Regions from separate parts of the Streptosporangium sp. NPDC000509 genome, predicted to be linked through region 2. Evidence: riboswitches for the same ligand, from Rfam matches in the RefSeq annotation. Region 2 holds a riboswitch; the other holds the start of a gene.
What was found. A riboswitch is a leader RNA that binds a small molecule or an ion and turns the genes downstream of it on or off. The one in region 2 is predicted to bind glycine.
Positions count from the first base shown of each region.

Region 1 (6,701 bases), on a different contig from region 2:
GTGGAGATCACCCCCGAGTTGTGCGTACGGCTGGCCAGCGCGTACGCCACCACCCTGAAGAAGGGCGCCTCGGTCATCACCTCCCGCGACTCCTCCCGTGCCGCGCGGGCACTGAAGCGGGCGGTGATCAGCGCCCTGAACGCGAGCGCGATCAACGTGCTCGACCTGGAGGCGTCCCCGCTCCCGGTGGCCCGCTTCCACACCGCCAGGGAGAACGCCGTCGGCGGCATCGCGCTGCGCACCACCCCCGGCGACCCGCAGAGCGTCGACATCGTCTTCATGGACGAGCACGGCGCGGACCTGTCCCCGGCGGCCCAGCGCAAGCTGGACCGGGTCTTCTCCCGGCAGGAGTTCCGCCGCGCCTTCCCCGGAGAGATCGCCGAGCTGAGCTTTCCCGCCAGGGCGGTGGAGGACTACACGCACGAGCTGCTGCGCCTGGTCGACATCAGCGGGGTGCGCGACGTCGACATGAAGGTCGTGGTCGACTGCGCGGGAGGCACCTCCTCGCTGGTGCTGCCCAGCCTGCTGGGCCGGGTCGGGGTGGACGTGCTGACCGTCAACAACCGGCTGGACGACGCCTCGCCCACCGAGACCCTCGCCGAGCGCCGCCGTGATCTGCAGCGCCTCTCAGAGCTCGTCAGCTCCTCCAGGGCGGCCTTCGGGGTGCGCTTCGACCCGGTGGGGGAGCGGGTCGCGCTGGTGGACGAGATGGGCCAGCTGATCAGCGAGGAGCGCGCCCTGCTGGTCGTGCTCGACCTGGTCGCCGCCGAGCGGCGCGGCGGCAGGGTGGCGCTGCCGGTCACCACCACCCGGGTGGCGGAGCAGGTCTGCAGGTTCCACGGCGTGCAGGCCGAGTGGACCTCCACCGCGATCGACGCGCTGACCACCGCGGCCAGAGGGCCGGAGACGATCTTCGCGGCCGACGGGCGCGGCGGTTTCATCGTGCCCGAGTTCGGGCCCACGGTGGACGGCCTGGCGGTGTTCCTGCGCCTGCTGGGCCTGGTCGCCAGGACCAGGCTCTCGCTCAGCCAGATCGACGCCAGGATCCCCGAGGCCAAGCTGCTGCGCCGGACCGTGCCGACCCCGTGGGCCGCCAAGGGCGCGGTGATGCGCTCGGTCATCGAGGCCGCCGAGCACTACCGCATCGACACCACCGACGGGGTCCGGGTCGTCGCCGAGGACGGCAGCTGGGCCCTGGTGCTGCCCGACCCGACGGAGGCGGTCACCCACCTGTGGGCCGAGGGCTTCGACGTCGACTCCGCGCAGACCCTGATCGAGCACTGGGCGCGGGTGGTCGAGGACGCCGCGGGCGGCTGAAGGGGCACAGGCGGGCACAGGCGGGCTCAGGTGGGCCCAGCCGGGCACCGGGGGAGGGGGCGAGGAGCAGGTCGTGAGCGAGGACCGTGAGCCGAGCGGAGCGGGAGAAGCCGGGCGGGAAGGGAGGAGGATGAGCGCTCGGGGGCGAGGGGTCGCGACAAAACACAGCGCGGCGCCATGGACCGGAGACAGTGCCCCACTGTAACTTTGTCACCGACCGTACCCGCGGTTCAGCGTCAACCTTGACCTTCGCGCCTCATCACTGTATGTTGCGGCATTCGCAGTCCGAGAAAACACTTGAGAAGCGAAGAAGCGAGGCGCGCATCACTGAGCACCGTTGCCGCGTCTTCGCGGTAGGAGGCCGAGCCGATCGATGCCGAGCGTCTACTGCACGCAGTGCGGTCATGCCAACCCTGAGGATGCCCGTTTCTGTTCACGATGCGGGTCGCCGCTTACCAAAGCCGAGACCGCCGGAGACAGCACATCGACGATCTCCCTCTCCGGGATCGAGGCGTATGAGGCGGAGACAGGTGAGACGCTTCTCGCCGAACGGCAGGCCGTCGAGCAGTTGCCCCCGGGCACCGCGTTGCTGGTCGCGATGCGCGGCCCCAACGCCGGCAGCCGGTTCCTGCTCGACAGCGATCTCACCACCGTGGGCCGCCATCCGGAGAGCGACATCTTCCTCGACGACATCACGGTCTCGCGCCGTCACGTGGAGTTCTACCGGCGCGGCGGCGGGGTCTTCACCGTCCGTGACGTCGGCAGCCTCAACGGCACGTACGTGAACCGCGAGCGCATCGAGGAGGTCCCGCTGTACGGCGGGGACGAGGTGCAGATCGGCAAGTTCCGCCTCGTCTTCCTCACCCGCGGCGCCGCTGGAGGATGATGAGCTCGCAGGCCGCTCGTGCGCACATGAGCATCGGGGAGGTGCTCGCCCTCCTGCAGGGCGAGTTCCCCGACGTCAGCATCTCCAAGATTCGTTTCCTGGAGGGCGAGGGGTTGATCGAGCCGGAGCGCAGTCCCTCCGGTTACCGCAAGTTCAGCTACGCCGACGTCGAGCGGCTCCGTTACATCCTCAGCGAGCAGCGTGACCGCTACCTGCCGCTGCGAGTGATCAAGGATCATCTGGAGGCGGCCGATCGCGAGGAGCGCCCGGCCGCCCGGCCGCGCGCCGTCCCCGACGAGGCGCCTCCCGAGCTCAGGCTCACCCGCGAGGAGCTGATCGCCGCCGCCGAGCTCGACGAGGAGACCCTCGCCGAGCTTGAGGACTACGGCCTGCTGGCCGCGGTGGCCCGCTACTACGACGCCGAGGCGCTGGCCGTGGCCCGCAGCGTCGGAGCCCTCGCCGCCTTCGGCCTGCGCGCCCGCCACCTGAGGGCGGTCAAGGCCGCGGCCGAGCGCGAGGCGGGCCTGGTGGAGCAGGCCGTCGCCCCGCTGCTGCGCCGTCGCGGGCCTGGCGCGATCGACCAGGCCGACGAGACGGCGAGGGAGATTTCCGGCCTGCTGCTGGAATTGCACGCCTCGCTGCTGCGTTCCGGCGTGCGTGGGGCTCTGGGTCGGTGAGAGCCTGACCAGGCACTCGTACCCCCACGAGTGTTACGTTGAACAAACCGGTCGGAATCCAGCGAAGACGGAGCAGCCCGTGTTGCAGATGGAGGTCGTGGGCGTTCGAGTTGAAATGCCCTCCAACCAGCCGATCGTCTTGTTGAAAGAGACGCATGGGGAGCGTTACCTGCCTATCTGGATCGGCATGACGGAAGCCACGGCGATCGCCATGGCCCAGGCCGAGGAACCACCACCCCGGCCGCTCACTCATGACCTGTTCCGTGACGTGCTCGAAGGGCTCGGAGTCCGGCTGAGCACGGTCAACATCGTCGCCCTGCGCGACGGCATCTTCTTCGCCGATCTCGTGTTCTCCAACGGGGTGGAGGTGAGCGCGCGTCCCTCGGACTCGATCGCCTTGGCACTTCGCACCGGCGCACGTATCTTCGCGAGTGAGGATGTGGTCCGGGAGGCGGGGGTGATCATCCCCGACGACCAGGAGGACGAGGTGGAGAAGTTCAGGGAGTTCCTTGACACGATCACGCCCGAGGACTTCGGCCGCGCGGGGTAGGAATTTCGGTGCATTTACGCTTCACGACGCGCCGAGTGGGGTCGTTGACTGGACCTGGCCCCAGTCCTACGGTGCATGTGAACCCTGCGGCCGTGCGTAAACCCCCAGATCAGGCCGTGGGATGAGAGAAAGCCGGAGGTCCGCGTGGCGGTCAGCAGCGGCGAGGGTAGAAACGCCGATCAGGATGACCCGAAACGGCGCCAGTCGGCACGTCAGCGCGCGGGTGAAGAGGGTCTGCTGTTCGACGGGCAACCGGTGAAGGTGCCCGCCGACATCGGTTACCGGGGCCCGACGGCCTGCTCCGCGGCCGGCATCACCTACCGGCAACTCGACTACTGGGCGCGCACCGGCCTCGTCGAGCCCACCGTGAGAGCCGCCCACGGATCCGGCTCCCAGCGCCTTTACGGCTTTCGCGACATCCTGGTGCTCAAGGTCGTCAAACGGCTCCTCGACACCGGCGTCTCCCTCCAGCAGATCCGCATCGCCGTGCAGCACCTGCGCGACCGGGGCGTCAACGACCTGGCCGGGATCACCCTGATGAGCGACGGGGTGAGCGTCTACGAGTGCACCTCGCCCGACGAGGTGATCGACCTCCTCCAGGGCGGCCAGGGAGTCTTCGGCATAGCACTGGGACGGGTGTGGCAGGAGGTGGAGGGCTCCCTCGCGGATCTGCCCGGCGAACGTGCGGAGTCGAGCGAGGGCCCTTTAGGCGATCATCAGGCCGATGAGCTGGCCCGCCGTCGCAGAGCACGACGAACCGGGTAAACTCGGACTCGCTGCTGACCCTGTGCGGGAGAGACCCCGACAGCGAGCGGGGCGCCGAAGGAGCAACCTCCCCGGAATCTCTCAGGCACCCGGTACCGCACGGACGAGGCAACTCTGGAAAGCAGGCGCGCCGGCCAGGCGCGACTCACCGACGGTGCAAGCCTCCCGTCACGGGTAGGTGAAGCTCTCAGGTCACGACGCGTGAGACGGTCGTGATGACAGAGGGGGAGACCAGGCATACGCCCGCGCCCAGCGCCGGTCTCCACCCCGTCCCGGGAGGCTTCACAATGACCGACCTGTCATCGCTCAGCGAACTCGGCTCCCTGCCGTTCTCCACCCGCCACATAGGGCCGGACGACGCCGGCCAGACCCGCATGCTGGAGGCGGTCGGATTCGCCTCCGTGGCCGACCTGGTCGCGGTGGCCGTGCCCGAGGCGATCCGCTCCGCGGGGCGGCTGAGCCTGCCCCCGGCGGCCGGGGAGTCCGAGGCCCTCGCGGAGCTTCGAGTCCTCGCCGGGCGAAACACCGTGCTCACCTCGATGATCGGCCTGGGCTACCACGACACGATCACTCCGGGCGTCATCCGCCGCAACCTCCTGGAGAACCCCGGCTGGTACACCGCGTACACGCCCTACCAGCCGGAGATCTCCCAGGGCCGTCTGGAGGCCCTGATCAACTTCCAGACCGTCGTCTCCGACCTGACCGCCCTCGACGTCGCCGGTGCCTCCCTGCTCGACGAGGCCACCGCCGCCGCCGAGGCGATGACCCTGGCCCGCCGCGCCGGCCGCGGCCCCTCGAAGGTGTTCGTGGTCGACGCCGACGCGCTGCCGCAGACCAAGGCGGTGCTGCGCACCCGCGCCGAGCCGCTCGGCATCGAGCTGGTCGAGAGCGACTTCACCGCCGAGCTTCCCGAGTGCTTCGGGGTGCTCGTGCAGTATCCCGGCGCCAGCGGCAGGATCCGCGACTTCCGCGCCATCGCCGACGCCGCCCACGCGCGCGGTGCCCAGGTGGTCGCCGCCGCCGACCTGCTCGCCCTCACCCTGCTGGCCGCGCCGGGCGAGCTCGGCGCCGACATCGCCGTCGGGTCCTCGCAACGCTTCGGCGTCCCCCTCGGCTTCGGCGGCCCCCACGCCGCCTACATGGCGGTCCGCGACGGTCTCCAGCGCCAGCTGCCGGGCCGCCTGGTGGGCGTCTCCCAGGACGCCGACAAACGCCCCGCGTACCGGCTCGCCCTCCAGACCCGTGAGCAGCACATCCGCCGCGAGAAGGCCACCAGCAACATCTGCACCGCGCAGGTGCTGCTCGCCGTGATCGCCGGCATGTACGCCGTCTACCACGGCCCCGAGGGCCTGCGCAGGATCGGACGGCGCACCCACAGGCACGCCGTCGTGCTCGCCGAGGGCCTGCGTCAGGGCGGTGTCGAGGTCGTGCACGACACCTTCTTCGACACCGTGCTCGCCAGGGTGCCCGGCCGCGCCGAGGAGATCGTCGCCACGGCCCGCGAGAACGGCGTCAACCTGCGCCTGGTCGACGCCGACCACGTGGGCGTCACCTGCGACGAGAAGACCGAGCCGCTCCACCTGGAGCAGGTCCTGGCCGCCTTCGAGATCAGCGGCGCCGTGCTGGCCGACCTCGACGCCGCCGCCCACGACGCGCTGCCCGCCGCGCTGGCGCGGGTCAGCGACTACCTGACCCACCCGGTCTTCCACAGCCACCGTTCCGAGACGGCCATGCTGCGCTACCTGCGAAGGCTCCAGGACAAGGACATCGCGCTCGACCGGTCGATGATCCCGCTGGGCTCCTGCACCATGAAGCTCAACGCGACCACCGAGATGGAGCCGATCACCTGGCCGGAGTTCGCCGGGCTGCACCCCTACGCGCCCGAGGACCAGGCCGCGGGCCACATCGAGCTGATCGGGGAGCTGGAGCGCTGGCTCGCCGAGGTCACCGGCTACGACGCCGTGTCGCTTCAGCCGAACGCCGGCTCGCAGGGGGAGTTCGCCGGGTTGCTGGCGATCCGCGCCTACCACACCGCGCGCGGAGAGTCGGGCCGCGACGTCTGCCTGATCCCCTCGTCCGCGCACGGCACCAACGCCGCGAGCGCCGTCATGGCGGGCATGCGCGTGGCCGTGGTCGCCTGCGACGACAAGGGCAACGTCGACCTCGACGACCTCGTCGCGAAGATCGACAAGCACCGCGAGCAGCTTGCCGCGATCATGGTGACCTACCCGTCCACGCACGGTGTGTACGAGGAGACGATCGTCCGGATCTGCGAGCTGGTGCACGAGGCCGGCGGGCAGGTCTACGTCGACGGCGCCAACCTCAACGCGCTGGTCGGTCTGGCCAGGCCGGGGGAGTTCGGGGCGGACGTCTCCCACCTCAACCTGCACAAGACCTTCTGCATCCCGCACGGCGGCGGTGGCCCCGGCGTCGGCCCGGTCGCGGTCCGCGCCCACCTGGCCGACTATCTGCCCGGCCATCCGCTGCGTGAGGGTACGGCGGTCGG
Region 1 is NZ_JBIAYX010000012.1:26,556-33,256, forward strand. It holds gene ACFY3D_RS22345 (mannose-1-phosphate guanyltransferase) at 1-1,317, shown strand, start outside; gene ACFY3D_RS22350 (FHA domain-containing protein) at 1,691-2,203, shown strand; gene ACFY3D_RS22355 (MerR family transcriptional regulator) at 2,230-2,880, shown strand; gene ACFY3D_RS22360 (bifunctional nuclease family protein) at 2,960-3,430, shown strand; gene ACFY3D_RS22365 (MerR family transcriptional regulator) at 3,575-4,195, shown strand; glycine riboswitch at 4,211-4,303, shown strand; gene gcvP (aminomethyl-transferring glycine dehydrogenase) at 4,483-6,701, shown strand, end outside.
Region 1: it holds a riboswitch for glycine, as region 2 does, so the genes downstream of both, gcvP (aminomethyl-transferring glycine dehydrogenase) here and gcvT (glycine cleavage system aminomethyltransferase GcvT) in region 2, are expected to answer to the same signal.

Region 2 (6,701 bases):
TCATGACCTGGGGGGCGGCCCCCGCGCTGGCCGCGGGCAACACCGTGATCGTCAAGCCCGCCGAGTGGACGCCGCTCACCGCCCTGCGGGTGGCCGAGCTGGCGCTGGCCGCCGGCCTGCCCGAGGGGGTGCTGCAGGTCCTGCCGGGGGCCGGGGAGGTCGCGGGTGCCCGGCTGGTCGAGCACCCGGGGGTGGCGAAGATCGTGTTCACCGGCTCGACCGAGGTCGGCAAGCAGATCGCCGCGACCTGCGCCGGACAGGTCAAGCGGCTCACCCTGGAACTGGGCGGCAAGAGCGCCAACGTGGTCTTCGCCGACGCCGACCTGGAGAAGGCCGCGGCGACCGCGCCGTACGCGGTGTTCGACAACGCGGGCCAGGACTGCTGCGCGCGCTCCCGGATCCTGGTCGAGCGCTCGGTCCACGACGAGTTCCTCGCGCGGTTCGGCGAGGCGGTGCTGAACGTCCGAGTCGGTGACCCCCGCGACGAGGCCACCGAGATGGGCCCGCTGATCAGCGCCGAGCACAGGGAACGGGTGGCCTCCTTCGTCACCGAACCGCCCCATCTGCGGGGCGTGTGCCCGTCGGGGCCGGGGTTCTGGTTCCCGCCGACGGTCCTGACGCCCCGGTCGGCCGACGACCGGGCGTTCACCGAGGAGATCTTCGGCCCGGTGGTGTCGGTGGTGCCGTTCGACGACGAGGCGGACGCCGTACGGATCGCCAACGACACCCCGTACGGCCTGAGCGGGTCCATCTGGACCCGCGACGTCGGCAGGGCGCTCCGGGTCGCCAGAGCGGTGGAGGCGGGCAACCTCAGCGTCAACTCGCATTCGAGCGTCCGCTACTGGACCCCGTTCGGCGGTTTCAAGCAGTCGGGCCTCGGCCGCGAGCTGGGTCCCGACGCCCTGTCAGCGTTCACCGAGACCAAGAACGTCTTCATTTCCGAGGAGTAGAAGCGATGCTGCGTTTGCAGGACCGTTTGCAGGACAGGGTCGCCGTCATCACCGGCGCCGGAAGCGGGATCGGCCTCGCCACCGCGCGCCGGTTCGCCGCGGAAGGCGCCCGCGTCGTGTGCGTGGACCTGGACGAGATGACCGGTCCGGCGGCCGCCGAGGAGGTCGGGGGGCTGTTCGTGCGGGCCGACGTGACCGACGAGGACGACGTCGCCCGGGTGTTCCAGACCGCGTTCGACACCTACGGCAGCGTGGACATCGCGTTCAACAACGCGGGCATCTCGCCGCCCGAGGACGACTCGATCCTGGAGACCGGCATCGACGCCTGGCGCCGGGTCCAGGAGGTGAACCTCACCTCGGTCTACCTGTGCTGCAAGCACGCCATCCCGTACATGCGGCGGCAGGGCAAGGGGTCGATCATCAACACCGCGTCGTTCGTCGCCGTGATGGGGTCGGCGACGAGCCAGATCTCCTACACCGCCTCCAAGGGCGGGGTGCTCGCCATGTCCCGCGAGCTGGGCGTGCAGTTCGCCCGCGAGGGGATCCGGGTGAACGCGCTGTGCCCGGGGCCGGTGAACACGCCGCTGCTGCAGGAGCTGTTCGCCAAGGACCCCGAGCGGGCACAGCGCCGCCTCGTCCACATCCCGGTGGGCCGCTTCGCCGAGGCGTCCGAGATCGCCGCCGCGGTGGCGTTCCTCGCCTCGGACGACGCGAGCTTCATCACCGGCTCGGAGTTCCTGGTGGACGGCGGTATCTCCGGCGCGTACGTCACCCCGCTGTAGACCCGCTGTAGACCTCGCCCCGCCACCTTCGCGACCGGCGGTGGCGGGATTTGCCCAGGCCATACCCCGGCCCCGATAACGTGCGAGGACGTGGGCCCATCTCCCATGTCCCCGGCGTCCGCGTGAGAAAGAGATCATGTCCCGTCCCGTCATCGGCATCACCTGCTACGTCGAGCCCGCGCGCTTCACCGTCTGGGAGACGACCACCGCGCTCCTGCCGTACGACTACGTCGACCACGTGGCCCGCGCGGGCGGGCAGCCGGTGATCCTGCCCCCCGCCGGCGACCCCTCGGCGCTGGTGGAGCGCCTGGACGGGCTCATCCTGGCCGGGGGCGGTGACGTCGGCCCCGAGCGGTACGGGCGGGAGCCGCACGAGCGGACCGGCTACGTCCGGCCGTTCCGCGACGACGCCGAACTGGGACTGGTCGAGGCGGCGCTGGAGCGGGGCACACCCTTCCTGGGGATCTGCAGAGGCATGCAGATCCTGAACGTCTCGCTGGGCGGCAGCCTCCATCAGCACCTGCCCGACGTGGTCGGCCACGCCGGGCACGCCCCGGCCCCCGGCCAGTACGGCAGGATGCCGGTGCGGCTCGCCCCCGGCAGCCACACCTCGAAGATCTTCGGGACCGAGACCGTGGAGGTGGCCCACTACCACCACCAGGCCCTCGACCGGCTCGCCGAGGGCCTCACCGTGACCGCCCACGCCGAGGACGGCACGGTCGAGGCCGTGGAGGTGGACGACCACCCCTTCGCCGTCGCCGTCCAATGGCACCCCGAGACCGACGACGAGTCGGCCCTGTTCGAGGCGCTGGTCCGGCACGCCGCCCCCTGACCGGCACGGATCGGTGCCGCGAGGGGATTTCGCTCGGCCGGTGCGGGCGGTTAGGCTGGCGGCGACACCGATGAACCCGTGCGGGAGAGCGTCCTGACAGCCAGACCAGGACCCCTGAAGGAGCAAGCCCTCCCCGCGAACCTCTCAAGGCAAAGGACCGTGCGGGTAGGTGCCCTCTGGAAAGCAGGTCCCACGACCTCGCCGAAGGTGAAAGTCCGGTAAAACCCGGATGAAACTCTCAGGCACCCACGACAGAGGGGGAGGATGCTCTCATCTGTCCCTTGTCTGAGGTGCGCACATGTCCCGACCTACGCCGCTGCGCGGCGTCCACGAGTCACTCGGCGCGACGCTGACCGACTTCGCGGGCTGGCTGATGCCGCTCCGCTACGGCAGCGAGTCGGCCGAGCACAAAGCGGTCCGCCAGGCGGCCGGCCTGTTCGACCTCTCCCACATGGGGGAGATCTTCGTGACGGGGCCGCAGGCCGCCGAAGCCCTCGACTACGCGCTGGTCGGCCACCTCTCCGCGCTGGAGCCCGGCCGCGCCCGCTACACGATGATCGTCGACGCCGAGGGAGGCGTGCTGGACGACCTGATCGTCTACCGGCTCGCCCCCACCGAGTTCATGGTCGTCGCCAACGCCTCCAACTACCCCCGGGTGGCCGCCGAGCTGACCGGCCGCGCCAAGGGCTTCGACGCCGCGGTGGAGGACCGCTCCGAGCGGTACGCGCTGGTCGCGGTCCAGGGTCCACGCTCCGTGGAGATCCTGGGCTCGCTCACCGACGCCGACCTCGAAGGGCTCAGGTACTACGCCGGCCTGCCCGCCGTCGTCGCCGGGCACGAGGCCCTCGTCGCCCGTACGGGATACACCGGCGAGGACGGCTTCGAGCTGTTCGTCGCGGCCGAGGACGCCGAACCGCTCTGGGCCGCCCTCACCGAGGCGGGCGCGCCGCACGGCCTGATCCCCGCGGGCCTGTCCGCCCGCGACACCCTCCGGCTGGAAGCCGGGATGCCGCTGTACGGCAACGAGCTGTCGGCCGGCCTGACCCCGTTCGACGCCGGGCTCGGCCGTGTGGTGAGGTTTGACAAACCGGGCGACTTCGTCGGCCGGGCCGCCCTCGAACCCCTCAAGGACGTCCCGCCGTCCCGCCGCCTGGTCGGCCTCGTCGCGACCGGCCGCCGGGTGCCCCGGCACGGGTATCCGGTGGTGGTCGCCGGTGACGGCGCGGTCGTCGGCGAGGTCACCAGCGGGGCGCCCTCCCAGTCACTGGGCAGGCCCATCGCGATGGCCTACGTGGACAACGGCCTGTCGTCAGGACTGGCCGTCGACATCAGGGGCAGCCACGAGCCGGTCGAGGTCGTCGCACTGCCTTTCTACAGGAGGAAAAAATGAGCAGCATTCCCGAGGACCTGCAGTACACCAAGGAACACGAGTGGATCTCCGGCATCGATGACGGCCTCACCCTCACCGTGGGCATCACCGCCTACGCCGCCGAGGCGCTGGGTGACGTGGTCTATGTGCAGGTGCCCGAGGTCGGCGCGACGGTCACCTCCGGTGACGCCGTCGGCGAGGTCGAGTCGACCAAGTCGGTGAGCGACATCTTCGCGCCGGTCGACGGCGAGATCGTGGAGGTCAACCAGGCCGTCGTGGACGACCCCTCGCTGGTCAACAGCGACTCCTACGGTGAGGGCTGGCTGTTCCGCGTACGTCTTGAGGGCTCCGCCGACGACCTGCTGTCGCCCGAGGAGTACGCCGCGCTCACCTCGGGTGAGTCCTAAGCCTTTCCCCCCTCGCGTCACGGTCACGCGCGCCGGAGGGCGCGCGTGGCCGTCCACGCTGGAAGGATTCAGATGACGATCAGTGTCTTCGATCTCTTCAAGATCGGAATCGGCCCGTCCAGCTCGCACACCGGCGGCCCGATGGCCGCCGCCCACAAGTTCGCCCGCGGCCTCCACCAGGACGGGCTCCTGGAGAAGACGGCCCGGGTACGCGCCGTCCTGTACGGCTCGCTGGGCCTGACCGGCAAGGGCCACGGCAGCGACAAGGCCGTGCTGCTCGGCCTGTCCGGCGAGAAGCCCGAGCTCGTCGACGTCGACGCGGTCGAGGGACGGCTCGCCGCCATGCGCGAGTCGGGCACCATCTCCCTGTACGGCTCGCGCGAGATCCCCTTCGTCATCGGCGAGGACCTCGTCTTCGAACGCAAGATCTCGCTCCCCGGCCACCCCAACGGCATGCGCTTCACCGCCCTGTCCGAATCGGGCGAGACGGTCCGCGAGAAGGTCTACTACTCGGTCGGCGGCGGCTTCGTCGTCGACGAGAACGCCACCGGCGCCGACCGGATCAAAGCCGACGACACCGTCCTGCCCCACCCCTTCACCACGGCCGCCGAACTGCTCGCCCAGTGCGAGGAGACCGGGCTGTCCATCTCCGGGCTGATGCTGGAGAACGAGCAGGCGTTCGGCCGCACCGAGGCCGAGGTTCGCGACCAATTGCTCGTCCTGTGGCAGGTCATGAGCGAGTGCGTACAGCGCGGCATCGGCAAGGAGGGCGTGCTGCCCGGCGGACTGAAGGTCCGCCGCCGCGCCCACCAGCTCCACCGGCAGCTGCGCAGCGAGTCGTCGGAGAAGGACTCGCTGCAGACGATGGACTGGGTCTCGCTCTTCGCCCTCGCGGTCAACGAGGAGAACGCCGCCGGCGGCCGGATCGTCACCGCGCCCACCAACGGCGCCGCGGGCATCATCCCGGCCGTGCTCACCTACTACGACCGCTTCACGAAGGACGCCGACGACGAGGGCGTGATCCGCTTCCTGCTCACCGCCGGGGCGATCGGCGTGCTGTTCAAGGAGAACGCCTCCATCTCGGGCGCCGAGGTCGGCTGCCAGGGCGAGGTCGGCTCGGCCTGCTCGATGGCCGCCGCCGGGCTCACCGAGGTGATGGGCGGTACCCCCGAGCAGGTCGAGAACGCCGCCGAGATCGGCATCGAGCACAACCTGGGGCTCACCTGCGACCCGATCGGCGGCCTGGTGCAGATCCCGTGCATCGAGCGCAACGCGGTCGCCTCGATCAAGGCCATCGCCGCCGCCAGGATCGCGCTGCGCGGCGACGGCCGCCACTTCGTCTCGCTGGACAAGGCCATCAAGACGATGCGCGACACCGGCCGCGACATGCTCGACAAGTACAAGGAGACCAGCCGGGGAGGGCTCGCGGTGAACGTCATCGAGTGCTGACCTCGGGGTTTGGGCGGTGGGGCCTCCGACGGGCGCGCGGGAGACTCGGGACCACGGAACCTTGAGGACATACAACTCGATCGCTACCAAATTTCGCATCACGTGCAGCCTCCTCCGATCCCACGCCTATGCTGGGTGGCCATGCGCGGGATTCGGGAGGTCGCGGTGGTCACGGGAACGCCCCCGGCAAGCCGCTCCCGCCGCTCCCGCCGACCGGCCCGCCCCGCCCGCTCCCTGCGGGCGCTCCGCTTTCTCGGGTCGCACTGGCTCTTCATCACCGCCCTCATCGCGGGTGGCGGCCTGCGCCTCCTCGCCATGCTCGGCTACCGGCCCGCCCTGTGGTTCTGGGCCGATTCCTTCGTCTACCTGAACGCCGGGCTCGCCCCCCGCCCCCTGGAGTCCCGTCCCGCGGGTTACTCGCTGTTCCTGTGGATCCTCAAGCCGCTGTCCAGCATCCCCGCGGTGGTCGCGGTGCAGCACCTGCTCGGACTGGCCGTGGCCGTCTGCGTCTACCTGCTGCTGCGCAGGCTGGGCGGGCTGCCGGGGTGGGGCGCGACGCTCGCCGCGCTGCCGGTGCTGTTCGACGCCTACCAGATCCAGCTCGAACACCTCGTCATGGCGGACCTGCTCTTCCAGTTCCTCGCGGTGCTCGCGGTCACGCTGCTGCTGTGGCGACGGCGCCCGGCGGCGTGGGTCGCCGCGCTGGCCGGGGCGCTGCTCGCCGCGGCGACCGTCACCCGCACGATCGGGCTGCCGCTCATCGCCGTGGCGCTGGTCTGCATGGTGATCCGCCGGGCGGGGTGGCGGGCGGTCCTCTCCGCGACGCTCGCCGCCGCGATCGGCCTGGGCTCGTACGCGGCCTGGTTCAGGGCCGAGCACGGCAGTTTCACTCTGACCAGGGGAAACACCTTC
Region 2 is NZ_JBIAYX010000018.1:138,703-145,403, reverse strand. It holds gene ACFY3D_RS30420 (aldehyde dehydrogenase family protein) at 1-950, shown strand, start outside; gene ACFY3D_RS30415 (3-oxoacyl-ACP reductase) at 956-1,732, shown strand; gene ACFY3D_RS30410 (gamma-glutamyl-gamma-aminobutyrate hydrolase family protein) at 1,869-2,564, shown strand; glycine riboswitch at 2,636-2,734, shown strand; glycine riboswitch at 2,735-2,829, shown strand; gene gcvT (glycine cleavage system aminomethyltransferase GcvT) at 2,863-3,954, shown strand; gene gcvH (glycine cleavage system protein GcvH) at 3,951-4,340, shown strand; gene ACFY3D_RS30395 (L-serine ammonia-lyase) at 4,413-5,789, shown strand; gene ACFY3D_RS30390 (hypothetical protein) at 5,931-6,701, shown strand, end outside.